DNA from 3 places in the Fusibacter sp. JL298sf-3 genome. Region 1 is predicted to be linked to each of the others. Evidence: riboswitches for the same ligand, from Rfam matches in the RefSeq annotation. Region 1 holds a riboswitch; each other region holds the start of a gene.

Region 1 (10,603 bases):
ATTCGATTTCATCTGGATTGACTTCTGTTTGTTTCATAAGGTGCTTAACCGCTAATACACCTGAAGCTTTAACAACGAGGTTTTCAAACATGATGTGTGCGGTCAAGTTGGTGTCGACGTCATGCGCCTTCTTAACGCAACCGACGAGCTCACCAGCATGGTAAAGCGCCTCAGCGTGGTGGTCGCTGATTTGCGCGATAACCGCTTCTTTTGATTCGCCTGTTTTAAAAACTGCAAGTTCTTTTTCAGAGAACATTTCATTGGCGGTAAGCTTTTCGACAACAGATGCGGTAAAGCTTTCTGTCAACATAACGAGGTCGAAAGAATCCGCAATTTTTAACATGCCGATAAATTCTTCTTGAGGCATAATCTCACCGAACTTACCATAGCGGCCACCTTCTACAGGATGTGCACACCAAGGCATTTCAATTGCATTTAACGACTCTGGTTGACGATTGCCGATATAGACTTGATTCGGTGCATAAGTGATCACTTCTTCATAAGGGCGAATCGCGTCGTTAATTTTTCCTAGGTATTCTGAATGTGGATTGGTTTGTTTTTCAACAACTGCTGTTGTTCCGTTATGTGCAATCATATCCGGCGTGTGCACGAGAATATAACTTGCATTTTTCAAAACTGGCTTAGTCATAAAGCACCTCCAAAAGAATTTGTCCACAACTCTTAGGGTTCATGCCTAAGAGCGTTTTGAACGCAATTATTTTCTATAAAGTCATCCTATGAAAGGTTTCTTTCAATCTTATAAAGGTCCCAGCTGAACACACTGTCCAGCCGGGACTCTATGAACACAACGCGTGCTGCTCGAAGACTTCACCGGACGGCGAAGTTTTCTCCCCCTCTTTAAAGCTCTAAAGAGGTCACGACGTCATTAGTCTTCAAAGACTGTTTGTCCGTCAACTTCAGTTTCGAAAGCAACGAGTGCCTTCTCAACCATTTTTCTACGAATTGACTTCTCTTCTTTCGCCTCTAAAGATGGGTCCCCAAGTGGGTATGGGATTGCAATTGTCGGAACGATTCTGTTCGCGCCAACTGTTAAAGAGATCGGTACAACTGTACACATGTGTACAACTGGGAATCCGGCTCTTTCTATTTCTTTAACCATCGTTGCACCGCAACGCGTACAGGTGCCTCAGGTTGAGGTAAGGATGACAGCATCAACATTGTTGGCTTTCAAATCCTTAGCAATTTCAGCTGCAAAGCTCTTAGAGTTTGCAACAGACGTACCATTACCGACAGTTGTGTAGAAGTAACCGAATAATTCACCGATTTTGCCTTCCTTCTCCATATCGCGGAGAACGTCAACAGGAATTACTCTATTAGGATCTTGATTTGCATAAACAGGGTCGTAACCACCGTGTGCTGTTTCATGATCTGCTTCAGTTATTGTGTCTAATTTAGAAATATCGTATTTCCCGTATTTAGACGCAGATGAAGACTCTATACGCTCTGGGTTGTGCTTTGGTACAATACCGCCTGACGTTACAATGGCGATTTTCGCTTTTGTAATGTCTTTTACCGCAGGACTTGGATCTACTCTGTCGAATACAGCCATTGGGTACTCAGTCTCAAAGCTCTCGCCTTTCAACTTCTTAACCAACATCTTAACCGCTCTCGTAGAACCTCTGTCTTCAGTAAATTGGTTCACGCGTACACCGCGTGTTATATAGCCTTCTTCGGCAGGTGTACCAAGTGTTTCATTGTTAATGAACTTAACTGCAAACTTAGAAATTGCAGGAATAGCTTTTCTCATACCGGCAGCTGAATTCGCTGTACTGATAATGTAGATGTCCTTTTTAAACACGTCTACACCTGGGTTTTCTTCGTACATCGCAGTGAACGCCTTAACGCCGAGCTCTTCTTGAACCATCTTCACTACATTACCGCATGCCATACCGTAACGACCGGCATTGAATGCAGGACCAGCGATGACTAAGTCCGGATTATTAGCCTTGATTAACTCCAGCACTTCAGCTTGAGCTTTCTCCAAGTTTTCGTTGAAGTAGGAATCCCCGCAAACGACTGTAGCTACGATTTCAATATCATCGCCCAACTTTGTATTCAGCTGAGCTGATATTGGAGGAAGTTCATTAAGCACATGTGGCTCGATATCCGCTTTTTCTTCACCGCCGAGGCCTGCGAAGAACTGGTTGATATAGTGGACAACCTTAGTTTTACCCATCGGTGCATCCCTCCTTAATTAATTAATCGTTAAACTTACAAAATTCATTTCTAATGCTTTGCATTTCTTCGATAATCTCATCAACATTTAAAACCATTTCCATCATGCCTATTTGATCATCATATACAGTTGCATCTACCTCGTCTTTGAATTCTGGTTCACAAGAGTGGTAAACGCTTAATCCTAAAGCTACACCAGCAAGAGGGCCTGCAAAAGTAGGGTCGCCTGCTGTTACTGTTTCAGCTGCTAGACCAGCAGCTTCGGCTTCCGCTGCACCTATGATTACCACGACGTTTTCAGCACCGTATTTATCTACGGCGTCTTTAACGCGCTTTTGGTTTTCAAGGTCCATCGCGCCTGCGGCGGTTCAGACAAAACATTCTGTTGATGAAAAGATGACTTCGCAATCAAGCGATTCGAGACATTCTTGGATCGCTGGACCCGGAATACCGTCTCTGTCACCGATGATGATTACTTTTTTTCCTGAGTAACGGCTCATCGTATTGCCTCCTATTATTATTTTAGTTTTTTAATTGTAATTAGTAAGTTCTCGCAGTCATTTTGTTAAATCCAACTTCACTGGTTGCACCTGTGATGGCTTGAATTTCAACTTCAATGCTTCCGTCTGCTCTTAACGAACCGTCGAAACCACCTGCGATAACGTCTACAACATCAATGTGACCGATGATGCGGTCGAGTTTTGGTAATACAATTGTCATGTTTGCATTACCACCGGTTACACAAGCATCTCCTGACGGATCTGAATCGGCAAGCGATTGAGAAGCACCGTCTCTACCTGCGTACTCGTCTGTCAAAATAACTGTTTTAATCCCTTTAGCAGAGATTTTTTTACAGTTCATGATCAGGTCTGTATCTGGGTTTCCGAAGCCTTCTTCAGAAATGATAACGCCGTCGACACCCAAGTACTCAGCCAATTTCGCCGTCATATTAGAATGACGCTCTTTGTCTGCCAGGTAGACGTTTTCATTTGTGATGATGACACCGAGGAAGTTGATCTCTTTACCATGTGCTTCGTACAAATCGTGAATTACAGGGTTGTTGAGATGCACGTAAGTCGGGTTCTTGTCACAGGCTGAAACACAGTTACCTGAAACAATAGCACCGTCCATAACTTCTGTCGGGTAAATCAAAGTTGGGATAATCTTCTTCGCATCGACGCCGTAAACATACGTGTCGTGAAGAAGGCCTTGTGTTTGAAGCATGTACACATAGGCAACTTTAGGCAGTTCAGGGTATTGGTTCGCTTGCTCCAGAATCGGCTTTGTTTCATAAGTTTTCACTTCATCCGGTTCTACTGTTTTACCCGCTTCACCTAAATACTTGGCAGATTTAAAGCCCACCATTCTGACAGCTTCTTCGTGCTCATACTGGTTTAAACCGTCTACCGGCTCAGCAATCACAACGACGTTGCATGTTTTTGAAAACGGCGTGTAGTCAGCACCAGGGCCAGTCATATCGACAATCCCCTCTTGGAAACCAACAATTTTACCAGTAGTGACGACTGCAGCACCTTTTAATACGTGCGTACGACCCTCGCCTACCATATCCACCTTACTTAAGAAGCCCGGGAACAAGCCCCCGTTTCCTTCAACTTTAACTCTAGGCTCAATGACATCTTTCACCGGTGTGATTCTTACGCTCTCGCCAGGTCTCACCAGCTCGATATCAATTGACTTAATATGGTCATCGTTAGAAATTTCTTTGATCATCTCCTCTTTGTTGATGAACAATGTACCATCCTTAACAGATGTCACCTCACCAAACTGGATGTCCTTAATAAAGATATTTCCAATCTCAAGACGCATAGAGTCACCTCCTCTCATAGATTTAACTACTAGATATATTTTTTAATCATAGCTTCTACATTGGCTTTTGTAGCATCTTCCTTTGTTACTTCGTCAACTTTTTGACCGCCTTTGTAGACTGCTATGGTAGGAAGACCTAAAACGCGTTCTTTAATCGCTAATCTTCTGTTCTTAGCAGTATCCAACTTTGTGAACGTCACATCGCCGTAAGCTGCTTCTAAAGCTTCGATATCCGGCATAAGCGCTTTACACGGCTCACAACCTTCGCTCCAGAAATCTACCAAAACAACGCCTTCGCTTTTTAATACCACTTCTTCAAAATTAGACTTATCTACCGCTAACATAATGTGCCTCCTTAAGATTATATGTGATGCCGGCGCATCATTGTACGCCGGATGACAAACTTATTCAAAATCTGTGTCTTCAATATATTTTTCAGCGACAACAGCTGCAATAGCGCCGTCAGCCGTTGCTGTAATCACTTGTCTCAATACTTTTTCTCTACAGTCGCCTGCAGCAAATACGCCTTCGATGTTGGTGCGCATCTGATCGTCTGTAACGATGTACCCCTGCTCGTTCATATCGATTTTACCATTGAAAAGCGTCGTTGACGGCAAGTAGCCAGTGAAGACGAACATGCCGAAAGTGCCGAAGTCTTCATCTGCAAAGTACTCTGTTTTTTCGCCCGTCTTTGCGTTTTCAAATACCGCTGATTCTAAGATGCCGTCGCCTTTGAGCTCAGCGACTTTTGTGTCCCACATAAAGTCGATCTTAGGGTTGGCAAATGCTTTTTCTTGAATAGATTTTGCCGCTCTGAGTTCGTCTCTTCTATGAACGATTGTGACTTTGTCTGCAAACTTAGTTAAGAAAATAGCTTCTTCTACTGCTGAGTCGCCGCCACCTACGACGAAGACTTCCATTTCAGTAAAGAATGCGCCGTCGCATGTTGCACAGTAAGAAACGCCTTTACCTGTTAATTCTTTTTCTCCCGGTACGCCGAGCTTTCTAGGAACAGCACCGGTTGCTATGATAACCGACTTCGCTTTGTACGTTTCCTTTTCGCCGACGAGGGTTTTAATTTTACCTGTAAAATCAAAGTCTACAATTGAATCTTTAACTCTTTCAGCCTTAAACTCATCTACCTGTTCGGCCATGCGCGCAACTAGACTTGGGCCGGTTGCTTCGTGAATAGAACCCGGGTAATTGGCAACTTCATCAGTTGTTACTATTTGGCCGCCTGTTTTGTCTTTCTCGATAATCAATGTGCTCATCATAGCTCTAGCACCATAGAGACCTGCAGATAATCCGGCAGGGCCTGCACCGATGATGACTAAATCGTATACTTTTGACATGGTAACTCTCCTTTATATCGTTATTTTCTAATGGCATTTTTGATTAAGTCGTAATCAATCACCATGAAATCCTCTTTAATGCGCGGCGTCCAGTTTGGCGTCGCACTGTCCTTTTGTAATTTGCGGTACGTTTCTATTGCCTTCTCTATAAGATGAAGCCCTTCCATATCAAATACATTCGACGGCTCGACCGCAACGGATTTATACGGGGTTTCATTCGGCTTAATGCTGCCTGAAAGCGGATGCGTCAGGAGCTTGTGATTGACGTGAATTAGGTCGCGAATGGCCACGAGCACGTCGTAATAACTCCCTTCTACAAATTGGATATTTTCCGCTTCGTAGTAATCTTTTACCTTTGGATTGTTAGTGACTATAAACATATAACCTCTCGAAATAACACAGGCGTTTCAGTAGCGTGTGCCTCGTCGTTTGCCCTATGACCGAAGCGCTCAAATTTGTGATTTGAACCGTCTGAAAGAACGCCTATTATTCAATAACAATTCCAGCAACAGCCGGCATTGAATCAGCCTACTTATTTCTTCTTTCACTCTAACTCCGCTAAAAAAAACAGGAAAAACGCGCCCCCGTTTTCCCTGTTGTCTCCAGAGTTCTGTCCGAAATAAAATCCTTTAGCCTGAGAATTTCATTAAAATTTTGGCAAACTTCAACTTGTCCCTTCGGCGGCATTATAATGCGCTCTCTTTTACTCATCATACAGCTTTTATATAATTTTTTAATCAAAATAATAAGAGTATTACATCGATTTATCTTACAGGTCTTATTCTACATAATAAACCGACAGAATGCAATAGAAATCTTGCGTTTTTTGCGTTTTTGTTAAAAAAATAACCGGAGCGTTCTAAAGTCATATCATTTATAAAATAATAAATTATATCGTTGCTTTTTTCTTACATTATAAAGCCATCAAAAGCACTTTCTCACCTTTTTTTATCACCCGCTGTAGCGGTTTGATTTTCACCCCGCCCACCTTTGAATTTTAAGGGGTTCACTCTCAGCATAAGCAAAACTTTTTATCGTGTCAAGAGTGTTTCTACACTCAAAAACATGATACAATAGGCTTTGTTGTTACGAGGTATAGTACGAACTGGAGGAAATATGAAAAAGGGTTTTGATGCAGAGAAGTATTTGGAAGAACAGTCAAAATACATTTTAGAACGCGTAAATCACTATGACAAACTCTATTTGGAATTCGGAGGAAAATTGCTTTTTGACATGCACGCCAAACGCGTTCTCCCCGGTTTCGATGAAAATGCTAAAATCAAATTGCTTCACAAGTTGAAAGATAAAGCCGAAGTGGTCATCTGTGTCTACGCCGGCGATATTGAGCGCAATAAGATAAGAGGTGACTTCGGCATTTCTTACGACGTGGACGTCTTTAAGCTGATAGACGACTTAAGAGCTTATGATTTATCTGTAAACAGCGTCGTCATCACGCGATTTGACGACCAGCCGTCTTCAAAGACTTTTATCAACAAGTTGACGCACAAGGGGATAAAGGTCTACACACACCGCTCTACAAAGGGCTACCCAAATGATGTCGATACGATTGTCAGCGACGAAGGCTACGGTCAAAATCCGTATATCGAAACCACCAAACCTATCGTCGTGGTTACGGCACCCGGCCCTGGAAGCGGTAAGCTCGCCACCTGCCTGAATCAGCTCTACCACGAGCACAAGAAGGGCAACAACATCGGCTACTCCAAGTTTGAGACCTTCCCCGTCTGGAACATGCCGCTTAAGCACCCACTGAACATCGCTTATGAAGCGGCAACTGTGGACTTAAAAGATGTGAACATGCTCGATTCGTTTCATCTGGAAACTTACAATGAAGTTGCGGTTAACTACAACCGAGACATTGAAACATTTCCAGTGCTGAAGCGCATCATAGAGAAAATAACAAAAGAGGCCAGTGTGTACCAGTCTCCTACAGACATGGGGGTCAACCGCATCGCCTTCGGCATCATCGACGATGACGTCGTACAAGAAGCGTCTAAACAAGAAATTATAAGACGCTATTTTAAAACGGGTTGCGAATACAAAAAAGGGTATGTCGACCTCGACACCTACAACCGCAGCAAACTCATTATGGAAGAACTCTATTTAAAGCCGACGGATCGCAAAGTTGTCGCCCCTGCTCGGACGGCTTCAGAAGTAAAAGGGACGCCGGTCGTGGCGTTGGAACTAGATGACGGCGCCATTATCACCGGAAAGACCAGTGCCATTATGGATGCCACAGCAGCCGCGCTTATCAACGCCTTAAAACACCACGCCAACATCGACGAAAACATCCACCTGCTCTCTCCGGCAATTTTAGATCCAATTATTCTATTAAAAAAGCAACATTTCAATTGTCAAAATGTCGCTTTAAATTGCGAAGAAGTTCTTATTGCACTGAGCATTAGCGCAGCGTTCAACCCTATTGTTCAAGTGGCTATGGACAACTTGTTTAGACTGCAAAGCTGCCAAGCGCACTCGACTACGATAGTCGCCGCAGCCAATGAGCAAACTTACCGCAACCTCGGTATCGAAATCACATGTGACCCCGAGTTTGCATCATCACTTCTCTTCTATTAAATTTAGCAAAAGCGCCTCCGCTTCTTCTACCGTCGTCGGTATTTGAAGTGAGAGGCCTTTTTTATTGAGATTGGTAAACAACCGCGTAAGTGTCGGCGGCTCGAGATGCGCTTTTTCAAGCAGTTCTAAATCAGAAAAAACCTTTTTCGGCGTCCCTTTTGCGGCAATCATTCCCTCGCTTAAAACGTAGATGGTATCTGCAATTTGAGGCACGATATCGATGTCGTGTGTGGTGGTGATAATGGTGACACCATGTGTTCGATTGAGATGATTAATGATATCAATCATCTCTTTTTTAGATTTTGGATCCAGCGCATCAAAGGGTTCGTCTAAGATGATGATCTCAGGCATAACCGCCAATGCGCCAGCAAGGGCAACTTTTTTCTTTTGGCCGCCGCTTAAATAATGGGGAATCTTCTCAAGAAGCGGTTCAATCCTCAGCGTCTGCGCCGCAGTCATCACCTTGTGGTCAATTTCCGCTTGCGGATGCCCGTCGCTCCTAAGTGTAAAGGCGATATCGTCGTATACGCGCGGTCCAATAATCTGTTCGTCGACATTTTGAAAAACCACGCCAATGTGTTTCCTAATCTTGTTAAAGTGCTTATACGGCTCTACACCCATCACTTCCACAGTACCGTCTACAGGCTCTAACAGCCCAAGGATGTGTGACAAAAGTGTTGTTTTGCCAGAGCCGTTTGGGCCGAGCAACGTTATGCGTTCGCCCTTGTTCACGAGAAACTCCAGCCCACAGAGACTGACTTCCGTTTTGTCCGGATAGATGTGTTTTAAGCAATTGACTTTAATAAGGGGCTGTTCTGCCATAATATAACTCCTAATAAAATAATGATGCCGAAGACGATAAGCGCGCCGTCGCGTTTAAGATTGAACTTTTTAGTGGATACGGTAGGCATTTTGCCGTTGTATCCCCGTAATCCATAGATTTTATACATGCGTTCGCTCATTTCAATGGACTGGATAATCAATGTCCCCATTAATGATGCGACGGTTTTCAAATTTAAAAACAAATGCCACGGCTTGTAGCCGCCCCGCAGTTTGACACTGACCAAAAGGTGCTCAATCTTTTCGAGCAGGATGAAAAAAGAACGGTAGGTCATAAAAAAAACATCTACTAAAAGAGCCGGCATAAATTTTGAAAAAAGCGCAAACAAATCTACATACGGTGTCGTCGTAATGAGAAAGAGCATGGCAAGTGCTGCACCGACAGCTTTTACAACGATTGTCACAGCAGCGGCAAGGCCATTTCCAAGAGACATCACGGCAAATAAAAGGCTGAAAAACGCCGGGTACATGGCGAGATGTAGCACACGCCCTAGTGGCACGCGACTCGACGCGATAAGCGCCATTAAAATACCTATAATCGCTAAGACCACCCAAAAAGTGTTTGCGATGATGATGCTTGAGAGCGCCGTCAATGCAAAGATGCCTTTAGACGACGCGCTCAATGTATGAAATTTGCTTTTTGTCGATACCGAAAGACGATCGATTTCAGCAATGTGCATGATGTCCTACTCCTTTTCAAGTAACTCCGGTCGTATTTTCCCGAAATAATTAATGAGTAACCCTGTTGCAGTAGCTTCGAGAATCAAACCGATGCCTAAAATAACCAGTAGAGCCGCAAGGCCTGAAAACGATAAGTACGTTACATTTTCTACAGCGTTTTCGAAGTCGCCTTCATGTGCATGGTCGTGATCAGCTTCATCTTCGTGTGCGTGATCGTGGTCGGCTTCATCTTCGTGCGCGTGGTCGTGGTCGGCTTCATCTTCGTGCGCGTGGTCGTGGTCGGCTTCGTCCTCATGGGCGTGATCGTGGTCGACTTCGTCCTCATGGGCGTGGTCGTGGTCGACTTCCTCCTCATGGGCGTGGTCGTGGTCGACTTCCTCCTCATGGGCGTGATCGTGCGGCATTACATAAGAAAAGCCAACAGCGCTTCCAACGACAGTAATCATTGCAGACATCGAGAAAGTTAACGCCACCACAGTGGCCACAAAAGCCTTAACAAAACGCTTTTGAGTTTTCAAGCGATAGAATACAAACCATCCCAATGTCATTTCGAGCCCCATAATCAGCGTGTTCAACCCAATTAATGTGACACCGCCATGACCGAATAAACCGAGTATTGTCATTACGACAAAAGCCACTACAAACCCCATATAAGGTCCAAGCAGTATCCCGGTAAATACGGCCAAGCTCAAATGCACCGGGATGATTAAGATAGGGACGGACATACCGAGTAACATGAGTGCTGCGGCAATTCCTGTGAACGGTAAAATACGACGTAAATCTTTCTGTTGCATCTTTCGAATTGAAACCCCCAGCAATAAGGCTGTGAGTAGAAAAGCGCTCAACCAAATAGGAAAGGGAATCATGCCATCCGGCAAGTGTATATGACTCATAAAGACCTCCTCTTATATGCTTATTTACTACAGTGTTTACCCACTGACGCAAATGCGAACCATTTGCATGTGATATTTTAATAAATAATTTTAAGGATGTCAATACTTGATAATCATTTTCAATTATTTTTTAAAACCAATCCCTTCTCCCATAAGTACTTTCGTCTCATATCCCTCTAAAGAATTTTGCAAAATATCGGCATCTACTTGAAGCTGCCC
Region 2 (10,603 bases), 1.1 Mb from region 1:
GATAATCATCAAACCAGCCAACTCACCCTGAGCGCCTGCTGTAGTCTGTAGCGAAAACGCGTCCATACCGCCGATTTCACTTAGCTTACCCGCCAAATCGTACATGAGTTCCAAGGCCCCTTGTGCCAGCGGCCCTTCTGTATGCGGATGCAATGTGCTGAAGCCCGTCAGCGAAGACATATCTTCGTTGATTTTAGGGTTGTACTTCATGGTACACGAACCCAGTGGGTAGAAACCGGTGTCGACACCGAAATTCAAATTGCTCAATCGGGTGTAGTGTCTGACCAATTGCGGTTCGCTTACCGACGGTAGTTCAGGCGCTTCTTCTCTTAGCAAATCACTTGGCAACACAGCCGTTATGTCCATGTCGACCTCAGACGGCGGCAGTTTATAGCCGCGTCTGCCTGTTTCCGACAGTTCAAATATCAATTTATCGTAATTCTTCATAAGATGGCCTCCAATGCTTCGACAAACGCGTCCATCTCTTCTTTGGTACGCTTTTCAGTGACACAGAACAACACCCGCGGTTGATCGCTCTCGTAATCGCGGTTGAGGTTGTAGCCGCCCAAAAAGCCTTTGGCCGCGAGCTCTTCGTTGATGCGCTCTACCTCTTCAGTGGTCTCCATGACAAACTCCCTGAAAAACGGCGCATTGTATACCAGCTTAAACTTACCTGTCGCTTCGAGTTTTTCTTTGAGATAATACGCTTTTTTCGCCGACTGTTCTGCCACTTCTCTCAGGCCGTCAGCGCCGAGCAATCCCATGTAAACAGTTGCTGCAAGTGCATTAAGTGCCTGATTTGAGCAAATATTAGACGTCGCCTTTTCACGACGGATGTGTTGTTCTCTCGCCTGTAGCGTCAAAGTAAACGCGCGTTTGCCATCGACATCCACCGTTTGTCCCGCTATACGTCCCGGCAACTTGCGCATCAGTTTTTTCGTAGAGGCCATGAACCCGAGATAGGGCCCGCCATAGTTTAAAGCGTTGCCCAGGGGCTGCCCTTCTCCGACGGCGATGTCTACGCCATAAGCACCGGGCGTCTTTAACAGTCCCAGTGAGATCGGGTCGACATTCAGTACCATCAACGCCTTGTTGTCATGTGCTAGCGACACGGCGCTTTCGGGATTTTCAACGACGCCAAAGAAGTTTGGAGATTGCATAATCACCGCGACAGTACTGCTGTCAACGGCGCTTTCAAGTGCCGCAGCATCAGTTCTGCCATCGCTGTCCACAGGCACTTCTACCACCTTGATGTCTTTAAAGCGCATGTAAGTTTTTACCACTTCTCGCGTCTGGGGATTAACGGCTTCGGATACAACGACCGTATCGCCCTTTTGGCTGCCGGCAGCCAGCATTGCCGCCTCGGCAGTTGCAGTCGCCCCATCGTACATAGAGGCGTTGGATACTTCAAGCCCAGTCAAGTTCGCAATCATCGTTTGGAACTCAAAAATAGCTCTCAGCGTCCCTTGGCTGATTTCCGGCTGATAAGGGGTATAAGCGGTATAAAACTCAGACCTCGACGTGATGTGATGGACGACACTTGGGACGGCGTGATCGTAGGCGCCTGCCCCCCTGAAACAAACTAAGGCATCTGTTGCGCAGTTCTTCTGTGCCAACTTGCCGAGTTGCTTCTGTACTTCAACTTCCGAAAGCGGCGGGTTGATGTCCAGACGTCTGTCGAGGCGAATTGAAGCCGGTATATCACTGAACAATTGATCCACACTGTCGAGCCCCAGGCGATCGAGCATCGCCTTAATGTCTTGCTCAGTGTGAGAAATATATGGGAACATATTATGCCTCCTCTTCGCAGAACGCCTCATACGCTTTTGCGTCCATCAATGACGCCAAAGCCCCTTCATCTTCGATTTCAATTTCGACAATCCAATTTGCATAAGCGTCTTGGTTGAGAAGTGCCGGATCATCGTCGAGTGCTTCGTTGACAGCGACAACTTTACCGGTCACAGGCATCAACATATCCGATGCCGCCTTAACCGATTCAATCGTACCGAAGTTGTCCTCTGCATCATATGTTTCATCGATTTCAGGCATTTCGACATAGACGATGTCACCTAGCGCATCCTGTGCAAAATCCGTGATGCCAACCCAACCTTTTTTACCTTCAACTTTTACCCATTCGTGATCTTCCGTGTAATAAAGTCCATTTACGATTTTCATAATAGCCTCCTCGTTTTTGCAAAGTGTTTTGTATGAAAAGGGCGCTCTGTCGCCCTATACTAAAAAAGCTTACGCTTTTTTATACTATTTCTTGTAGTTTTTTTGATAAAAACGTTTGCTGACAATTGTCGCAGGCATAACTTTTTTTCGGACGCCGATTTCAATGGCGTCACCCATAACGGCATAAGTGGCATCGATGAGCGCCAATCCGATGTTCTTCTTAAGCGTCGGCGACAAGTAGCCCGTCGTCACGTGACCGATTGTCTCGCCGTCTTTAAGCACTGGATAACCGTGTCTCGGAATGCCTTTGGCCATCTCAAAACCGACAATTTTGCGCTTCAGACCGTCTTCTTTCTGCTTAATCAGCGCGTCTCTTCCGATAAATGCGTCTTTTGTCAACTTGACGCAGAAGCCAAATCCCGCCTCTAAAGGTGAAATGTCTTTGTCTATTTCGTTGCCGTACAGCGGCAATGTCGCTTCAAATCTCAGTGTGTCTCTTGCACCGAGTCCCGCCGGTTTTAGCCCCATCGGCGCGCCGACAGCCATAAGTTTTTCCCACACCGCCACGATGTTCTCATTGGCTGTGTATATTTCAAAACCGTCTTCACCTGTGTAGCCGGTTCTCGATACAATGCAGGAAATCCCATCTATTGAAACCGCTTCATCAAAGTAGAAAAAGCCAATGGTTTTCAAGTCTTTGTCGGTAAGTTTTTGAAGTATCTCTTGGGCGAGCGGTCCTTGAAGGGCTACTTCAGAATAGTCTTCCGACACATTTTTCAAATCGATCTCATAGCCTTTTGCCTGTTTCTGCATCCACTCGTAGTCCTTGGCCACATTGCTGGCGTTAATGACGAGGAAAAAATGTGTGCGGTCGTACTTGTAGACGAGCAAATCATCTACGACACCACCGTCTTCATAACACATCATGGCGTACTGAATCTGACGGTCTTCGAGGAGCGTAACATCGTTGGTAACGAGGTTCTGAACAAATGCTTCAGCCCCTTCACCCTTGACTTCGACTTCACCCATGTGAGATACGTCGAAGATGCCCGCTTTCGTTCGCACCGCTTCGTGCTCTTCCATAATGCCCTCGTACTGTACGGGCAACGCGTACCCAGCGAAGTCGATGACCTTGCCGCCGGCTTTGACATGAGCCTCATAAAGCGCTGTCTTCTTTACTGCTTCCATTTCAATGCCTCCTTTTTTATCACTAGGAGATTTATACCCCCAGCAACTGTTTTTATGCGATTTTTGCTATGATGATATAAAAAAAACGCACAAGAATAGCTATAAGCTGCCTTGCACGCCTCTGTTTCTTTACCTGAGCGTTTCGTCGCCTTCGGTGCTACATGAATTGTAGAGCTCTCCAGAGTTCCATCAGATAACGCTTATGGGGCCTGAGAGTTTCATCATATGCGGCAGACATACAACTTGCGCCTTCGGCTATTCTTGCAGAATATCTCACATCATCGTCAAATGGTAACGGTATATGTTTGTTCTACTGTCATTGTATGCCTTTGAAACAGTTTTTTCAATATCAATTTTGATTTTTTCTAATTTTCTTATAAATTTTGCGTATAGAACTTATAACCGTTCCGGCCGTTCCGCTTAACTTGGTACAAAGCCCGGTCCGCTTTGTCGATTAAAGCCTCTTCCGAAACGTCTTCTCCACAATAAAGCGCGATCCCGATGGAACACGTCAGATAAATCGTATGTCCCCCTGCATATATAGGGGCCCTGACCGATTCCAGAATACGACGCGCCACCATTTCGAGATGCGCTCGGCTGCTTTCATGCGTCATAATAATGGCGAACTCGTCGCCTGAGAGGCGCGCCACGAAATCCGAACTCCTAATACTCTCTTTAAGGCGTTCGGCAAACGTCTTAATCACATCGTCCCCCACTTGGTGTCCATAAGTGTCGTTAATGGGCTTTAAATGGTCCATATCGATAAAAAACAAACCAAAAGCCGACGCCTTTTCATCTGCTAATGCGACGGTTTCTTTTAGACGCTCTAAAAAGAAAGTCCGATTGGGGATTTGCGTCAGTGCATCGTGTAACGCCATTATGCGCGACTGCACCTCACTTTGCTTAATACTCGAATTCTCCACCTCGAGTTTTTTTATAAAATGCCGCATGTGTTTGACCTTATAGTTGTGTGCTGTCACATCGGTCACCTGTATCATAACGACGCGCTTCCCCTGATAATTCAGTCTCTCCAGTTGAAGATTCTGACGGATGCTGTCACCTGCCAAATCGTCAGCACCGACAAAAAACGACTGGTGTATGGCACCTGAAAGAAAGCGGCCGCGACCGGTTTCAAAGACCTGTTCAACCACTTTTCGGTAAGCCGGTAAGGCAAACTTATCGGACAGCGCCTCTAGGGAATGGCTGACAATCGAATCCGATAACACCGACATTTTTGAAGCAATCCACCGGTTGACATAAACCACTCTAAACGCGTCGTCAATAACGACGATGCCCATGTTGAGTTTGTCCAGAAGATCATAGATAAAAGTCTTCATCGCATGCTCCTATTACGGCGTCTAATCGATCGATGAGGCGTTTGAGGGAGTTGACTCCCAGCGCAATGATAATGACCCCGTCGATTGCCGTCTTCTCTAGGGTAAAACTCGTATGCATCAACAGCATATAGACGTTCTTCTTTAAAACCTCTACTTGTTCAGTTTCGCCGACAAAGACCAGTTCAATATCCGGAATGGTAAACTCGACGGTGGTTTCAACGAGATTGGAAAACTCGCCCACAACAGAATTAAGTATGACGTTGCTGATTTCTTTTAAGACGTCGAAGTCGGTATCCATCAACGCCATGTCTTGGTTTTGACCTGTACTGGGCTCGATGCCGAGGCAAGAATCCACCAAGAGCTTGGCCTTGTCTGCACTAAAAATCAAAAGGGCTTTTCCATTAAAATCATCCCCAAATTGCATGGAGGACGAAACAATATGGCCGTGTTTAAAAAGACCACTTTGACGGTCTATGTTGTAGGTCGTATTGATGACTTCCACTTCCGGAACGGTGAGCAGTACGCGCTGATTGGCCATCTCAGACAACATGCCCGCCGCTTTTCCGATAAAGACGTTGACATACTCTTTAAGCAGGTCTTTTTGCAATTCATTCAGCATGACCTTCTCCCTCAATTAAAGCCACTAGTGCTGCCGACTTTTCCGGATTGAGCGGCTTGTTAATGTAGTGTTCGACACCCAGCGCTTTGAGCTCATCTTTTGTCCCGCGCTGCACATCTGCCGAAATCACCACTGTATTCGGCAGATGTCCTTCTCCTCTAAGCTTTTTAATCAGCTCTTGTCCCGTCATAACCGGCATGAGCAAATCGGTAATCAACCAGTCGGTCTGAGCTGCTCGTATCGCTTCATAAGCAACTGCGCCGTTCTCACATGTGACAATCTCTGCCGCATCGAATTTCTGACGGACGACGCGCTGAATAATTTGTCTGATAAAAGAAGCATCATCTGCTATTACAATTCTCATTTTAAACTCCTTAGCACACAGGTACTTTTTTCGAAAACTTTCTCCTGTACATTTCTTGATCGGCTTTCATAATTAAGGTCTCAGCGTCTACTGTCTCGCGTCCTTTGTAAACTTGAACCCCATAGCTAAACGTCACTACAAACGGGTAGTCTTCTGAGGCACTCAGCGTTAAAAGCGCCTCTTCTATACGCGCGAAGAACTTGTCTGCTATCGCTTCGTCACTGTCGTAAAGGACGAGGACGAACTCGTCGCCACCATATCGAAACAAGGCATCTGTTTGACGAATATTGGCCAGCATCATCTCTGCGGCTTTAATTATGGCGATGTCCCCCATATCGTGTCCGTAAGCATCGTTGATTTTCTTTAATGCGTCTACATCTATAAACGCCACGGCCAAGGGCTTTTGATGGACTCTCGACTTTTGAAGCAAGAGATTCAATCGATTTAACCCTGCCGTCTTGTTGTAAATTTTCGTCATATCGTCGAACTCAGACTTATTTTTGTACTTCATATAGTAATAAAGCAACAAAAAAGACATCACAAAGTAAAACAAAACCATCGTTGAGAAAAAGATTTCTACAACCAACCCTATTTTATAAGCCCTCGGCACAAAATAAATCGCCGGATTGAGTGTACTTTTGATAAAGGCAAAAGTGCCATAAGCCAACATGGGGAAAAAACCGTTTAAAACAACTAAAAATGCCGCCAATCGACGCTTAATGTGTAATGTGTCGTGAATCAACGTCGCATAAGGGCTGAAAAACCACGCGCCGACAACAGTCGCCGCGTAGATGAGCACGGTAACCGTCCCGTCAAGCCATGCTGCGTTTTCACCTTTAAACAAAAAGTAAAACCCGCCCTGTAAAAGCATGCGCCCGTATACGACTGAAACGAAAAAAAGCGCCGTGATAAACAGGGAATACACCATATTGTTTTCGAAGACTGCGTAATCGATTAAAGCTTGAAAGACGATTAGCATAACGATGGCGAGCATATAAGGCAGTTCCAATACAAAGACGAAGAGTCCCAGATTGACGGCCTGCAAGCACAGCGCTTTTGCCATTTGTCTCAAGCCTATTGCGGCGTTGTTCCTATTGATGCAGTATTCAGTAATCAGCCAAGAGATACTGTGAATAAATCCTGTGAAGATGAGTGCGTCCATTGTTTTACCTCGTTGCTGTTAAGCTTAACCTACTTTTGTCCCATACTAGAGTATATCATTATCCCCAAAGTGCATCAACGACTAAATCAAAAGTACCAATACCCACTGTAGAACCCCGATAAAGAACCCGATGAGACCGCCGAGGTACTCGATGTGCTTAAGTTCTTTTTGTGCTATTCTAATAACGAGGGCTTCCAGCTCTTCCATTGGGAAGGCGTTGATTTTGTCTTCAATCATCTGCGCCATGTCGATTTTGTCAGTGGCGTGATGAATGACTTTTTCAGAAAGCTCATTGATTAAGCGCTCACCTTCTGAGGCAATGATGTCATGCACATAATTCAAAATCATCCCTCTAAACATGCTCGGCACCATTGCCGGCATTTTTTCTTTAACGATTTCGACAATGTACACCTGCATCTGCTCAATAACCTGTGTCTTGTCGACGCTCTCTATCAGTTCATCCATAATCTCCTCTACGGAGATAAGTTCCTTCTCAACAGTTTCCCCGATACTCTTGGCAATTTCCGCTTTGCGCTTCGGCATCAACCCCTGTATATAAAACGGCAACAGCGGTACCTTGACCGGGTGAATTGGCCTAAACAACAATTTGATGGCGATGACGTTGGTGGTCCACCCTATAAAAGCGCCAATTGTCGCCATAAGCACTAACTTTATCAACATATACATCCTCCAAAAAAACTTCAAAAACCAGCCCGACTACAGCTGGTTTACTGAATATTAAGTCCTATGCTATTTTAGCACTTTTAAAGTTATCTGGCTATAAAAAGTTATCGACCTCTCGACTGTCGTCTTTAACAAAGGTGCCGATATAGTCGATGACAGCCACCATGAGTAAAATGACGAGGATACATGTCAACGCCACCTTGTAGTTGAGTAGCCGCATGTTTGTCAGTAGGAAGAAACCGATACCGCCGGCACCTACAAATCCCAAAACCGTTGCAGAACGTACGTTGACTTCAAAGCGATAAAACGTCATGGCCACAATTTGCGGCATAATGCTCGGCAAGATGCCCCAGACAATGACTTGAAGCTTGTTGGCACCTGTGGATAACATCGCTTCTCTGAGTCCTTTATCCGACGATTCGATGTATTCTGCAAACATTTTCCCCAAAACCCCCGTCGTATGGGCAGTGAGCGCTAAAATTCCCGCGAAAGGTCCCAACCCAACAGCGGTTACAAAGAGCAGTGCAAAAATAAGCTCGGGTATGCCCCTTAAAAAATTTAATACGTTGCGCATTAAATGGTAGATGCCTCGACTCGGTGTGATGTTTTTAGCCGCTAAAAAACTCAAAGGGATTGCGAGTAACACTGAAAAAGAAGTCGCTACAAAGGCAATTTGAATGGTCTCCACGGCGAGCCATCCCACTTTGGGCAAAACCTGCCAATCCGGTGGGAGCATTCTGGAAATCAGGTGCCCCATGTTGCCTAGGCCCTTATAGAGTTTCACTGCTGAAACATCGGTGGCAACCATGCTGATGCCGAGGAAAATGACCCATAAGAGCAAATTGCGCACCTTGTGGTCCCCTTCTGCCGAGTGGCTACGCGTAAATATTTTTGAGAACGGATGCGTCGACGTCTTCCGCTTTGCCATCGTATACGACCTCCCCTCTGTTAAGTCCAATAATGCGCGTTGCATACTTGAGCGCCTGTTCCACGTTGTGCATGTTCATGACAACCGTTATGGCTTCTCGTCTGTGAATATCTTTAAAGAGATCGAGCACTTCTTCTGAACTCTTAGGATCTAAACTCGCCACCGGTTCGTCTGCTAAAATCAACTTAGGCTGCTGAACCAGTGCTCTGGCTATAGCGACACGCTGCATCTGTCCCCCACTTAAATGCTCTGCTTTTGCAGAGAGCTTGTCCATTAAGCCCACACGGGTGAGTGCCTGATGTGCCAAGTCGACCTCTGCGTCATCAAAACGGCCGAATAGACCGGACAGCCCACCATGATAGGCGAGCCGACCGGCCAATACATTTTTAACCACACTTTTTTGAGGCATGAGGTGAAATCTCTGAAACACCATGCCGATGTCTTTGCGAATAGTTCTCAAGGTCTTCTCATCTGCTGTGGTCACCGACCGGTTGTCGAAGGTGATATCGCCATTTGAGGGGCGTACAAGCCCGTTAATACAGCGTATTAACGTGGATTTTCCTGAACCGCTCTTCCCCAATATGGCCACCATTTCGCCTTTTCCGATGGTCAATGTGACGTTTTTAAGGGCTTCGACCTCTTTGCTGTAGCGTTTGCTCACGCCTCTAAAGGTAATCATATCGACCTCAATCTATTTTACTTGTTCTTCTAAATCCAGTTCCAAAATGTCGACGAGGTTTCGAATGACATCGTAGTCTTCGTCTTGAGCCGGAACAAATCCAGTTGCCAACTGCGGTTTTAATATGGCTTCGTCGTCAATGGCGACAAACGCTTCAATCAGCTTGTCTACCAGTTCTTGATCGAGATCTTTACGCGCCGCCCAAGGGTATTCCGGAATGGCGTCTGACTTGTGCAGTACAGTTACGACGTCTTCGTCAATAACGCCTTCTTCTACAAGGTGTTTGTAGTTGTTTTCGTTCATACCGCCTGCCAGCGCTTCTCCATTTGCTACAGCCAGTGCCACGGCGTCATGGCCGCCTGTAAATATTTTTTCCACATCTTTATCTGGATCGATGCCGTGCTCTCTCAATACAGCGTTTGGCATAAGGTGACTCGAGGTAGACGCAGGGTCGCCAAAGGCAAAGATGCCACCTTTGAGGTCTTCAAAAGTAGATACCCCGCTGTCTTTTTTCGTAATAATAATCGAGTGGTATGTCGGACTGCCCTTCACTTCAGCCTTAACCAGTGGAATGGCACCTGTTTTAGCTTTGGCGAGAACATATGTTAAAGGCCCATAATAAGCGATGTCCAGTTCCCCTGCATTCATCGCTTCGATAACGCCGACATAATCCGATGCAACGAACAATTCAACCGGCTGTCCAAGGGCTTCTTCTAGATAAGTACGCAATGGTTCGTTGATTTTCAGCATTTCTTCATGGTTCTCATTTGGAATAATCCCAACTTTAAAAACATCTTCATCTGATTTACCACAAGCGGTAAATGCAAATAAAAGCAGTGCTGCCAATAACAATGAAACGATTTTTTTCATGCATGCCTCCAAAATATAATTTTTAATAAGATAAACGAGATGCCATAGCGCCCAAGGCTTCTACCACTCTCTCGCGACCGTCGGCGTCCCACCACCTTATAGGTCGATTAAAAAAACGGTACAACCTTGTAAGCGTTGTACCGTTTTCCATTATATAAAAACCTGTCTTGTCAAACCAATAGATTGTTTTTATATATTTTTAGTATTTATAAGTTGTGTTTATGGCGTTGTATTCAGGTGCATATTTATTCTATAAGATGCATAACTACTCATCCGCGTATGCACTCTCAGTAACCACCTCGATGCCGTTCGCCTCTAGTAAGGCCGCTGTTATACCGTCTCCGTCGACGAGGACGCCTTCAAAAGACCCGTCGTATACACGTCCTTTTCCACAAGATGGACTTCTCGACTTGAGAACGGCCTTTGCACAGCCGCTTTCAACGGCAATTTGAAGGGTTTTCTCAGCACCTCGTTTAAATGCTTGCGTCACATCTCGTCCCTCGGCATCTAACGCTCTTATCAAACCACCTTCTGTCGTTTGAAGTTCCACACAAGGGCGCGGTGTCTTTAAACCACCCAAGACTTCAGGACAAACCG
Region 3 (10,603 bases), 1.9 Mb from region 1:
CCGCGCAGACATTACGTACGGAACCAACAACGAGTTCGGCTTCGATTACTTACGCGACAACATGGCGATGCGCCAAGAGCGCTTGGTTCAGCGCCCTTTAAACTTTGCCATTGTCGATGAGGTCGACAGTATCCTCATTGACGAAGCGCGTACCCCGTTGATTATATCCGGTGAAAGCGCCAAGTCGACGGACTTGTACCGCATCGCCAACCTGTTTGCCAAGACCCTCGATAAAGCCACCGACGTAAAAATCGATGAAAAAGCCAAGAGCATCTCCCTTACAGACGGTATTGTCGTGGACAAGTTCGGCGAAGTGGAAGAGGGCAGTGAAGAGAAAAACGGCGTTAAAAAAGCCGAGACCTATTTTAGTGTGGAGAACCTCAGTGATCCTCAAAACATTGAGATTTCCCACCACATCAATCAGGCGATACGCGCCAACTTTTTGATGAAAAAAGACGTCGATTACATCGTCAAAGACGGCGAAGTCGTCATCGTCGACGAGTTTACAGGCCGTTTGATGAACGGTCGTCGCTATTCCAACGGCTTGCACCAGGCCATTGAAGCCAAAGAAGGCATCGAAGTGCGCAAGGAGTCTCAAACTCTCGCCACCATCACCCTTCAAAACTACTTTAGAATGTACCAAAAAATCGCAGGGATGACCGGTACGGCAAAGACGGAAGAAGACGAGTTTAGACATATCTACAACATGGACGTCGTCATTGTGCCGACGAACCGTCCAATTGCACGACAGGATTTGGAAGACGCCATTTACAAGAGCCTCGAAGGCAAGTTTAAGGCGGTTATGCGCGATATAGAAACGCGCCATGAAAAGGGCCAACCGATTCTCGTAGGGACCATCAGCATCGAGACTTCTGAGTTCCTCAGCAAGATGCTGACGAGAATGGGCATCAAACACGAAGTCCTCAACGCCAAGCAACATGAGCGCGAAGCGGAAATCGTCGCACAGGCAGGTCGATTTGGCGCCGTGACCATCGCCACCAATATGGCAGGTCGTGGTACGGATATCGTGCTAGGCGGGAATCCGGAGTTCTTAGCCAAACGCGATATGGTGAAAAAAGGGTACTCAGAGGCCGTCATTCAGATGATGTCCAGTCCGACACTTCCCGATGATCCGGAAGTTCAAGAGGCGCATTCAGTTTACGAAGGCCTCTTAAGAGAATACAAAGCCGTTGCCGATGAAGAGGCGGCGCGCGTTAAAGAGGCCGGCGGTTTACACATCATCGGTACTGAGAGACACGAGTCGAGACGTATTGACAATCAGCTGCGCGGCCGTTCCGGTCGTCAAGGGGACGTGGGGTCTTCTCAATTCTACATTTCCTTTGAAGACGACCTCATGCGTCTGTTCGTCAGCGAACGGGCAAAATCCATCGTCAACTCCCTCGGATTTGAAGAGGATATGGAGCTTGAGAACAAGATGCTGACGAAGTCCATTGAAAACGCTCAAAAACGCGTTGAGGGCAGAAACTTCTCCATTCGTAAACACGTGTTGCAGTACGACGATGTTATGAACAAGCAACGTGAAATCATCTACTCTCAGCGCAACAAGGTGTTGCACGGCGAAGATATCAAGTCTTTTGTACAGGGCATGATGGAAAAAGTCGTTGACAACAGCATACCGATGTTTACAGAGGGCTACAAGTACCCTGAAGAGTGGAACCTCGAAGGGCTCTGGGCGCATCTTCACGAAATATTCTTGCCGCATGGGTCGATTCACATCGACGACGTGACGACTTTAACAGAAGCGTCGCTAAAGGAAAGGATTCTCGAAACGGGCAAGGCACTCTACGAGCAAAAAGAAGCGGAAATCGGTTCAGACAGAATGCGCGAACTGGAGCGGGCAATTCTCCTCAGAGTCGTCGATTCCCACTGGATTGATCACATTGATGCAATGGACGACTTGAAGCAGGGGATCGGCCTGCGCGCCGTCGGGCAGCAAGACCCAGTGGCGGCTTACAAGTTTGAAGGCTTTGACATGTTTGAAGAGATGATTGCCAACATTCAAACGGAGACGGTAAAAGCGCTCTTCCACGTTACGGTTCAAACGGAAGCGGAACGCAAGAGCGTGGCCGTGGTGACGGGGACGTCAGGCGGCGGTGAAAAACCGGCTGTCAAGACGTTTAAATCCGATAAAAAAGTCGGCAGAAACGACCCTTGTCCATGTGGCAGCGGTAAAAAGTATAAAAAGTGCCACGGTAGAGACGTAGGAACAGAGCAATAAAGGCGTTAAAACATCGACCTCACGGCAACCCGTGAGGTCGTTTTGTGAACGCTACGAGGTCACAAAACATACGGGGCTTTGCGCCGAAAGGCTTTTCGCATGCAAGAAATGTTTAACAAGTATCAGAGCAGAAGGCTCTGTTCTTCATTAGATAAAACCAAAAAGAAAGGGTGATGCACATGTTGCTTCTTGAGAAGCACCAAAGAGAAATCAAAAAACTAAAGGCGGACATCGCTGAGCTCGAGGTGTCACTTTGACTTAGCTCGCGTCAAGCAGCTTTTAGAAGAACTCGAAATGAAAATGACGGCACCGGATTTCTGGGACGACAACGACAAGGCCCAGGGCATGCTGAAAAAACAGAAAGAACTCACTGTTAAACTCGAACGCTACGCAGCGCTCTACAACCAAGCGGAAGATCTCGAAGGCCTCTGTGAAATGGCACTTGAAGAAGGCGATGCCTCACTTGAAAAAGACGTGGAAGAGAGTTACGAGATGTTGCTGGCCAGCTACGAAAAAATGCGTTTAGAAACGCTTCTAACAGGCGAGTTCGATGCCAACAACGCCATTTTGTCTATTCACGCGGGATCCGGCGGTACCGATGCGCAGGATTGGGCGGAGATGCTCATGCGCATGTACAGGCGCTGGTGCGACGACAAAGCGTATGGCGTTAAAGTACTCGATTTTCAAAACGATACAGAGGGCGGCATAAAGAGTGTTTCGCTTTTAGTGGAAGGTCTCAATGCCTACGGGTTCCTAAAATCCGAAAAAGGCGTCCACCGAATCGTTCGAATATCGCCTTTCGATTCGTCGGGCAAACGGCACACGTCCTTTGCGTCGGTGGATGTCATGCCAGAACTGGACGACGATTACGAAATCGACATCAACCCCTCAGACCTTAAAATTGACACGTTCAGGGCCTCAGGTGCAGGTGGTCAGCACGTCAATACCACCGATTCCGCTGTGCGGATTACCCATGTGCCCACAGGCATCGTCGTGGCTTGTCAAAACGAGCGCTCGCAGATTGCCAACCGCACCACGGCGATGAAAATGCTCACGGCAAAGCTCGTCGAACTCAAAGAACGTGAGAAAAAAGAAAAAATCGAAGACCTCGCCGGCGACTATTCACAAATTTCGTGGGGGTCTCAAATCCGATCGTATGTGTTTCACCCGTACAACATGGTTAAAGACCATCGAACAGAAGCGGAAACGGGCAATGTTCAATCGGTTATGGATGGGGACATCGATTTGTTCATCGACAGTTATTTAAAGGATATGAGATAAGGAGACGTGCATGGAAACACAAAACGCATTGTTAATCGACCAGCTCTCTAAAGAGCTTCAACTGACGAAGAAACAAGTCGAGGCCACTCTCGGTCTCATCGACGAAGGCAACACCATTCCGTTTATTGCCCGGTATAGAAAAGAAGCTACAGGTGGCATCAGCGATGACGTCCTAAGACAATTTGACGACCGACTAAAGTACCTGCGACAACTCGAAGTGCGAAAAGAAGAAGTTCTCCGAATCATCGAAGAACAGGGGAAACTTACAGAACCGCTTAAACAGGACATCGTGAGTGCCACTGTTCTTCAAAAAGTCGAAGACCTCTACAGACCGTTTAAACAGAAAAAGAGCACCCGTGCTTCTAAAGCTGTGGCAAGAGGTCTCGAGCCCCTTGCCGACGCCATGATGCTTCAAGTGCTGGACAAAGCGGCACTTCTCAAAAAAGCGAGCACCTTTGTGGACCCGTCAAAAGAGGTGGACACTGTGGAAGACGCGCTTCAAGGGGCGAAGGATATCATCGCCGAGCGCCTGTCGGACACGCCGGCATACAGAGCCCATATGCGCAGCCAAACGTTTAAAGCGGGCAAGTTGACTTCTAAAGCCACAGATGAAAGTGCAGAAACCAATTACGAAATGTACTACGATTTTGAAGAGTCGCTGTCTAAAGTGGCCAATCATAGAATCTTAGCGCTAAATCGTGGCGAGAAGGAAAAACATCTGAAAGTCAAAGTGGTGGCACCTGATGATAACAACGTTCAGTGGCTCATGCGCAAAACGGTGCGCAACACCTCTGACGAAGCGTCTGTTTATCTCATCGAAGCCGTTGAGGACAGCTATAAGCGCCTCATCTCTCCGTCTATTGAGCGCGAAGTGCGCAGCACCCTCACAGAGCGGGCAGAAGAAGAGGCCATCAAAGTCTTCGGGAAAAATACGAAAGCGCTGTTGCTCGTCCCACCTGTAAAAGGGATGCGCGTTCTCGCCATCGACCCGAGCTACCGCACCGGCTGTAAGTTGGCGGTACTCGACGAAACTGGCAAACTGCTCGACTACAAGACCATTTACCCCAATGCACCGCAGCATCAAGTGGCGGCGTCAAAAGAGGTGTTAAAAGGGCTTATAGAAAAATACGATATCGACGTCGTTCCAATTGGCAACGGCACCGCTTCAAGGGAAACCGAGGCGCTTGTGGCAGAACTGCTCGCCACATTGGACCGAGAAGTGTACTACACCATCGTCAGCGAAGCGGGCGCCTCAGTGTACTCTGCTTCCAAACTGGCCACAGAAGAGTACCCGGACATCGACGTCTCCATAAGAGGGGCGATTTCAATTGGGCGCCGTTTACAGGACCCACTGGCTGAGCTCGTTAAAATCGATCCGAAGAGCATCGGCGTCGGTCAGTACCAACACGACGTCAATCAAAAACGCCTCACAGAACAACTGGGCAACGTCGTCGAAGACTGTGTTAACAACGTCGGTGTCGACTTGAACACGGCGACGCCGTCGCTGCTCAATTACGTCGCAGGTCTTTCGGCCACCGTATCAAAAAATATCGTGGCGTACCGCGATGAAAAAGGCAAATTCAAGACGCGAAAAGAGCTGTTGAAAGTCAAGCGCCTCGGCGACAAAGTCTTTGAACAATGTGCCGGCTTCCTCAGGATTGCAGACGGTGCGCATCCTCTGGACAACACTGCCGTTCACCCCGAATCCTATGGGGTAACAGAAGCGTTGTTGGCGGCCTTGGACTACGCCATTGACGCCATGGGGCAAAGTGGTTTTTCAGACATCGATGAGCGCGTGCGCGCCTTTGGCGGCATCGGCAAGTTGGCCGACGCAATGGACATCGGCAAATTGACGTTACAAGACATCGTTGAAGAACTGAAAAAGCCCGGCCGAGACCCACGTGAAGAAATGCCGAAACCGATTTTTAGAAGCGATATCTTAAAGATGGAAGACCTCGAAGAAGGCATGATTTTACCGGGGACCGTGCGAAATGTCGTCGACTTCGGCGCCTTTGTGGACATCGGCGTCAAACAAGACGGCCTCGTCCATATATCGGAGCTCTCCAACAGATTTGTCAAAAATCCGATGGAAGTGGTTTCTGTGGGCGATCCCGTTACAGTACGCATTTTAAACGTCGATTACAAACGCGGAAAAATTGCACTTTCTATGAAAAATATCGAAAAATAAACGCGGTCTTATCCTAAATATGCTATAATTTCTTTAGAGTATCGAAATAATAGCTAGGAGGGGTATTATGTTACTGATTCAAAATGCAACGCTTTATACCATCACACAGGGGATTGTGCCAGGTGGTAGCGTGCTCATTGACGGCAAGACCATTCAAGCAATCGGCACGGATTTAACAGCGCCTGAAGGGGCTCAGGTTATCGACGCCGACGGCAAGTTTGTCTTCCCGGGATTTATCGACGCACATTGCCACGTCGGCCTCTTTGAAGAGGGCATAGGCTTCGAAGGCGATGACGGCAATGAGATGACCGACCCTGTAACACCGCATTTAAGAGCAATCGACGCCATCAACCCAATGGACGAAGCGTTTGCTTTAGCGCTGACAGGTGGGGTGACAACTGCTGCCGCAGGGCCGGGGAGCGCCAATGTCATCGGCGGCACATTTACCGTATTAAAACTCAAAGGCAACCGCGTCGACGATATGGTCGTCACCAAAGAACTGGCGATGAAATGTGCTTTTGGAGAAAATCCCAAACGCGTTTACAACGCTAAAAAATCGATGCCGTCGACGCGTCTCGGTACGGCGGCTTGCCTGAGAGAGATGCTGTTTAAGGCGTTTGAGTACAATAAAAAGATTAAAGCGGCGGCGGGAGACGTCTCCAAGATGCCTGCTTTTGATATGAAACTTGAGGCGCTGTTGCCTGTTGTACACGGTGAAATGCCGCTTAAAGCGCATGCACACCGTGCAGATGACATCTTTACAGCCATTCGAATTGCAAAAGAGTTCGGCGTAAAATTGACCCTTGAACACTGTACAGAAGGGCATCTTATCGCCGAGCACTTGGCAAAGGAAGGCTACCCTGCGGTGGTGGGACCGACGTTTGGAAACAAGAGCAAGTTCGAGCTGACCAATAAATCGTTCGACACGCCGAGAGTTCTCCACGAAGCAGGTGTGAAGTTTGCCATCATGACAGACAGCCCGGTTATTCCGCTTCAGTCCCTTCCGATGTGTGCGGCACTGGCGCACAAAGCAGGGCTCGATGAGGAAACGGCACTAAAGGCCATTACCATCACCGCGGCGGAAATCCTAGGACTGGATGAGCGCATCGGCAGCCTCGAGGCCGGAAAAGATGCAGACCTCGTCATCTGGGACAGACACCCGTTTGACCTGCAAGCCCATGCGCTGTACACCCTCATAGACGGTGAAATCGTCCATAGGGACGCTTCAGTTGCTGAATAAATCACACAAAAAACAGCCCGACATTTTAAAGATGTCAGGCTGTTTTTTTTGCGCCCCCGGGGGACGCTATTGTTAAGCAGTTAAAGGTTGCGTTTTTTTGCGTGTTTTAAAGAAAGCGGAGCCGACGAGTCCGGCTAAAGTGCCACCTGCTATGGCAAATCCAACAGCCAACATCACCTGTAGCGGCGGGTTAAAAGCGAAAGGTGCCAGTAGACCCGGAATCGGTGACGCCGTACCAGGGGCGTTGTTGACAATGCCGAAGAATGCCGCAGAAAGGCCGGCAAGGGCACCGCCCATAAAGTTCGACGTGTAGATGGGGATGGCGTTCTGCGTAACGATATCCGCTTGTGTCAGCGGTTCCAACATGACGGCAACCACTTTGCCGCCGGTGCCGAACTTCAATCGGTGGAACAAGATGCCGTTGGTAAAAGAGCCGCCGACAGTGGCGATCGCCGCAATGCCCATAGGCAGTCCTGTGAGACCGAGCATCGCCGTCAACGCCATGGAACTCAACGGCGATGTGCACATAACTTTCATAATGCCCCCGAGAAGAAGCCCCATCAGATAAGGCGACTGACTGGCTGCAATGGTAATGGTGCCGCCGATATTGGCCAGTGTTGAATCGACTATTGGCGTGGTGGCAAAGGCGATGCCCCGTGCCATAGGTGCGATTAACAGGGCGCTGAGTATGATGTCGAGGCCTTCCGGCAAGTATTTTTCAAGCTTCGGCGCCAAGAGTCCTAGGCTATACCCTGCGATAAACCCCGGCAAAATACCGTATCCCCCGACGGCGACGCCTGCCGTTACGGCGAGAACAGGGGAAACGCCCATTTGAAGCATGGTCAGTGCAGCCGCCGCTACACCGCCCATATTGCCGGCCACAGTGCCCACTTCGCCCAAGAAGGCACTGCTTAAAAAGTCGCCGCTGATGTATTTGTGAATCGCCTCCACAAGAAAAGTGGCAATTGCCGCATTGGCAAGACCCGACATGGCTTTCTGCCCCTTGGGTGCCTTGAGGCTAAACAGGGAGAATATCCCCAATGTCAAAAACAAAAGTCCCATTCCTTTTACAATCTCCATAAATCCCCCTCCATAAATCATGACACTAAAAAAAGGACATAGGTATAATGGGCAACACAAAGAATGCCGATTATACTCTGTCCTTTTATCTGAAAGATTCACTGCCTGCGCAGCTTGCTTCTTCGATGGTCAACTGAATGACGCTCTCCAGAGCTGTGTCCGATTGTTGTAAATAACCTGAAAGCTTCAAAAAGCGCTCTTGGGCCTGTCGCTTTTCTTTCTCCTACGGTGCATGGGCATTTGCCCACTTTTCTCCAATCAATCATCATCCACTATTTAATTCTCGTCTAGTTTACAACAAGAAGTTGTCACGTGTCAATACATACCGCCATTAAATTATTTTATACTTTTGGCCACTTCAAAAAAAGATTTGACGACAGGGGAATGCATCTGTGTCTTGTTGGCGACAATGTGGATGTTTCGGTAAACAGGGGGATCGAGCGAAATCAAGTCCACGTTGTAATTGGTTTTGAGCAGCGTCGAATCCGGCACAATGGTAATGCCGAGACCGGCCTCCACCATGGCGAAAACAGTGCTCATCAGCTGAAACTTGTACTTTATTCTAGGCAGGACGTGATTTTCTGCCAAAAGCTGCTTTAAATACACATCCTGATTGTTGTCCGGCATAATAAACGGATACTTTTCAACATCTTTGAGAGCAATGTCGTCGATTTGGCTGAGATCCATGTCGTAAGGAACGACGACGACCATTTCGTCTTTAAAGCACGGCAATGAGTGGTGCTCTTTTTTGATGTAATCTTCTATGAGAAAACCGACGTCGATGCGACCCTGATGAAGCTTTTCCATAATGCGGTCGTAATCTGCATCGAAAATTTCAACTTGGACGTCGGGGTATCTGGCGTCGTAGGCCTTTAAAATCTTGGGGAGAAAACGTGACGACACACTGGTAAAACTGCCGACGCGCAGCGTGCCCATCTCCAGTCGGTTCATGGCGTGAATTTGGTTGTAAAGACGGTCTTCGGCAGCGACGAGAGTTTCGACGTGATGCCACAACTGTTTGCCGTCTTCTGTGAGGCGAATACCCTGCTTAGTTCTCACAAAGAGTGTAAAGCCGATTTCCCTCTCTAAAGCACTGACGGCGTGGCTCACCGCAGACTGTGTCATATTCAGTGCTTCAGCGGCTTTCGTGAAGTTGCCGCTGGTCATAATTTGCTTGAAAATTCGGTATTTCATATGTACCTCGAATGGATGAAATTTTTTCATGATGGCCATTAAAAACATTCATTTTACTTATGGCTTCAATGTCATTATAATCGAATTGACTTAGCAATACAAGAAAGGTTCAGTGTGAAGAAAAATGAAAAAAACACTTACGAGTAGAAGGACTTACTTCTTATTGAGCAAACTTATTTTTGGCCTTTTTTTAGCGGCACTGGGCACTGTGATTATGATTCACGCCAACATCGGTTTGTTCCCTTGGGGCACACTAAATGCCGGACTGACAAATGCGACGGGCATCTCATTTGGCGTTTGGAGTCAGCTGATTGGCATCGTCATTATCATCGGGATGTTCTTTATGAAATCTTACCCAGGTCTCGGCACAATTTGTGACATTTTATTCGTTGGATTTTTTATAGATTTATTGGAGGCGACACAGTTGGTACCGACGCCACACGGCCTGCTTTCACAAATACTCTTCAGTATCGTCGGTCTGTTCGTTTTATCGTACGGCATGGCTGTTTATATGAGCTGTGGTCTCGGCGCAGGTCCGAGAGACGGTCTGATGCTACTGATTATGAAAATAACGGGCAAGCCGGTTGTCGTGGTAAAAGTGGCCATTGAAATCACCGTTACAGCACTTGGCCTCTTGCTCGGCGGCCCCTTTGGCGTCGGCACAGTTGTACTGGCACTTCTAGGTGGAAAAGTACTCGATTTGATGTTTAAATGGACGGGATTTGACGCCTCGAGAGTGCGACAACGCACATTGGGCGAGCTCCTTAGAAAACCGGAAAAAGCAACACAAATGCGATAGCCCCTCTTTAAAGGGACGGTTCTTTTGTGTCGAAATATCCTAAAATATGGAAATGAAATGCAACCAAAAGCAGGTGTGAAGGCCTCTAAACACGCCGTTTTAGAGAACCGACTCTGCCGCAAGTACAGACGTCACGCCCCACATCGCAGGCCTTTGGTGCATACACCGGGCAAACGCGGCGAGGGAAACTTCGGCGCAATGAGAAAAGCAGGTGAACCGCTGTCGACAAAAGGCCTTTGCGATGCGGGACACCTGCTTTATTGGGTTCAAAAATGGTAAATTATAGTGTTTTCCGGTACAAAAGAACCGTCCCCTTTTTTGCACCCACAGTCGGTCCGAGAGACGAGTGGGTCGTCGCACATGCATGTCCAAGGGCGAGGAAAACCGTTCCTGCGAAAATACACAGCACCACAGAAGGTTTCAGCGGTAGCTGTAAGAAGCGTCTGGCTCTGAAGGCCACCATTAAAATCAGCGGGTGAACCAAGTAGATGCCAAACGCGTAAGTGCCGATGACGCTGAGACCGTTTGAAAGTGGCTTCAAATTTTGATGTATTTTTTCAGACAGTGCGATGATGCAGAGCG

Evidence for each region. Region 1 has a riboswitch for glycine ahead of ACR6HW_RS00515 (GrdX family protein). Riboswitches for the same ligand answer to the same signal wherever they lie in the genome.
Region 2: it holds a riboswitch for glycine, as region 1 does, so the genes downstream of both, gcvT (glycine cleavage system aminomethyltransferase GcvT) here and ACR6HW_RS00515 (GrdX family protein) in region 1, are expected to answer to the same signal.
Region 3: it holds a riboswitch for glycine, as region 1 does, so the genes downstream of both, ACR6HW_RS09595 (PTS sugar transporter subunit IIC) here and ACR6HW_RS00515 (GrdX family protein) in region 1, are expected to answer to the same signal.

What each region holds. Positions count from the first base shown of each region.
Region 1 covers NZ_CM132608.1:104,253-114,855, reverse strand. Annotated here, with positions in the region: gene grdC (glycine/sarcosine/betaine reductase complex component C subunit beta) at 1-649, opposite strand, end outside; gene grdB (glycine reductase complex selenoprotein B) at 887-2,197, opposite strand; gene grdA (glycine/sarcosine/betaine reductase complex selenoprotein A) at 2,220-2,696, opposite strand; gene ACR6HW_RS00530 (glycine/sarcosine/betaine reductase component B subunit) at 2,737-4,023, opposite strand; gene trxA (thioredoxin TrxA) at 4,053-4,367, opposite strand; gene trxB (thioredoxin-disulfide reductase) at 4,428-5,375, opposite strand; gene ACR6HW_RS00515 (GrdX family protein) at 5,396-5,755, opposite strand; glycine riboswitch at 5,988-6,089, opposite strand; gene ACR6HW_RS00510 (DUF1846 domain-containing protein) at 6,492-7,970, shown strand; gene ACR6HW_RS00505 (energy-coupling factor ABC transporter ATP-binding protein) at 7,953-8,792, opposite strand; gene ACR6HW_RS00500 (energy-coupling factor transporter transmembrane component T family protein) at 8,756-9,490, opposite strand; gene ACR6HW_RS00495 (energy-coupling factor ABC transporter permease) at 9,497-10,384, opposite strand; gene ACR6HW_RS00490 (phosphatidylserine decarboxylase) at 10,508-10,603, opposite strand, start outside.
Region 2 covers NZ_CM132608.1:1,227,578-1,238,180, forward strand. Annotated here, with positions in the region: gene gcvPB (aminomethyl-transferring glycine dehydrogenase subunit GcvPB) at 1-447, opposite strand, end outside; gene gcvPA (aminomethyl-transferring glycine dehydrogenase subunit GcvPA) at 444-1,790, opposite strand; gene gcvH (glycine cleavage system protein GcvH) at 1,792-2,175, opposite strand; gene gcvT (glycine cleavage system aminomethyltransferase GcvT) at 2,260-3,363, opposite strand; glycine riboswitch at 3,475-3,555, opposite strand; gene ACR6HW_RS06095 (diguanylate cyclase domain-containing protein) at 3,738-4,700, opposite strand; gene ACR6HW_RS06100 (chemotaxis protein CheC) at 4,681-5,319, opposite strand; gene ACR6HW_RS06105 (response regulator transcription factor) at 5,309-5,683, opposite strand; gene ACR6HW_RS06110 (GGDEF domain-containing protein) at 5,694-6,845, opposite strand; gene ACR6HW_RS06115 (DUF445 domain-containing protein) at 6,927-7,526, opposite strand; gene phnE (phosphonate ABC transporter, permease protein PhnE) at 7,624-8,457, opposite strand; gene phnC (phosphonate ABC transporter ATP-binding protein) at 8,405-9,136, opposite strand; gene phnD (phosphate/phosphite/phosphonate ABC transporter substrate-binding protein) at 9,149-10,006, opposite strand; gene ACR6HW_RS06135 (2-thiouracil desulfurase family protein) at 10,272-10,603, opposite strand, start outside.
Region 3 covers NZ_CM132608.1:2,004,941-2,015,543, reverse strand. Annotated here, with positions in the region: gene secA (preprotein translocase subunit SecA) at 1-2,239, shown strand, start outside; one part of gene prfB (peptide chain release factor 2) at 2,419-2,493, shown strand; one part of gene prfB (peptide chain release factor 2) at 2,495-3,520, shown strand; gene ACR6HW_RS09605 (Tex family protein) at 3,531-5,708, shown strand; gene ACR6HW_RS09600 (amidohydrolase) at 5,776-6,948, shown strand; gene ACR6HW_RS09595 (PTS sugar transporter subunit IIC) at 7,021-8,028, opposite strand; glycine riboswitch at 8,096-8,189, opposite strand; gene ACR6HW_RS09590 (LysR family transcriptional regulator) at 8,365-9,222, opposite strand; gene ACR6HW_RS09585 (YczE/YyaS/YitT family protein) at 9,347-10,021, shown strand; gene ACR6HW_RS09580 (hypothetical protein) at 10,079-10,300, shown strand; gene ACR6HW_RS09575 (acyltransferase) at 10,302-10,603, opposite strand, start outside.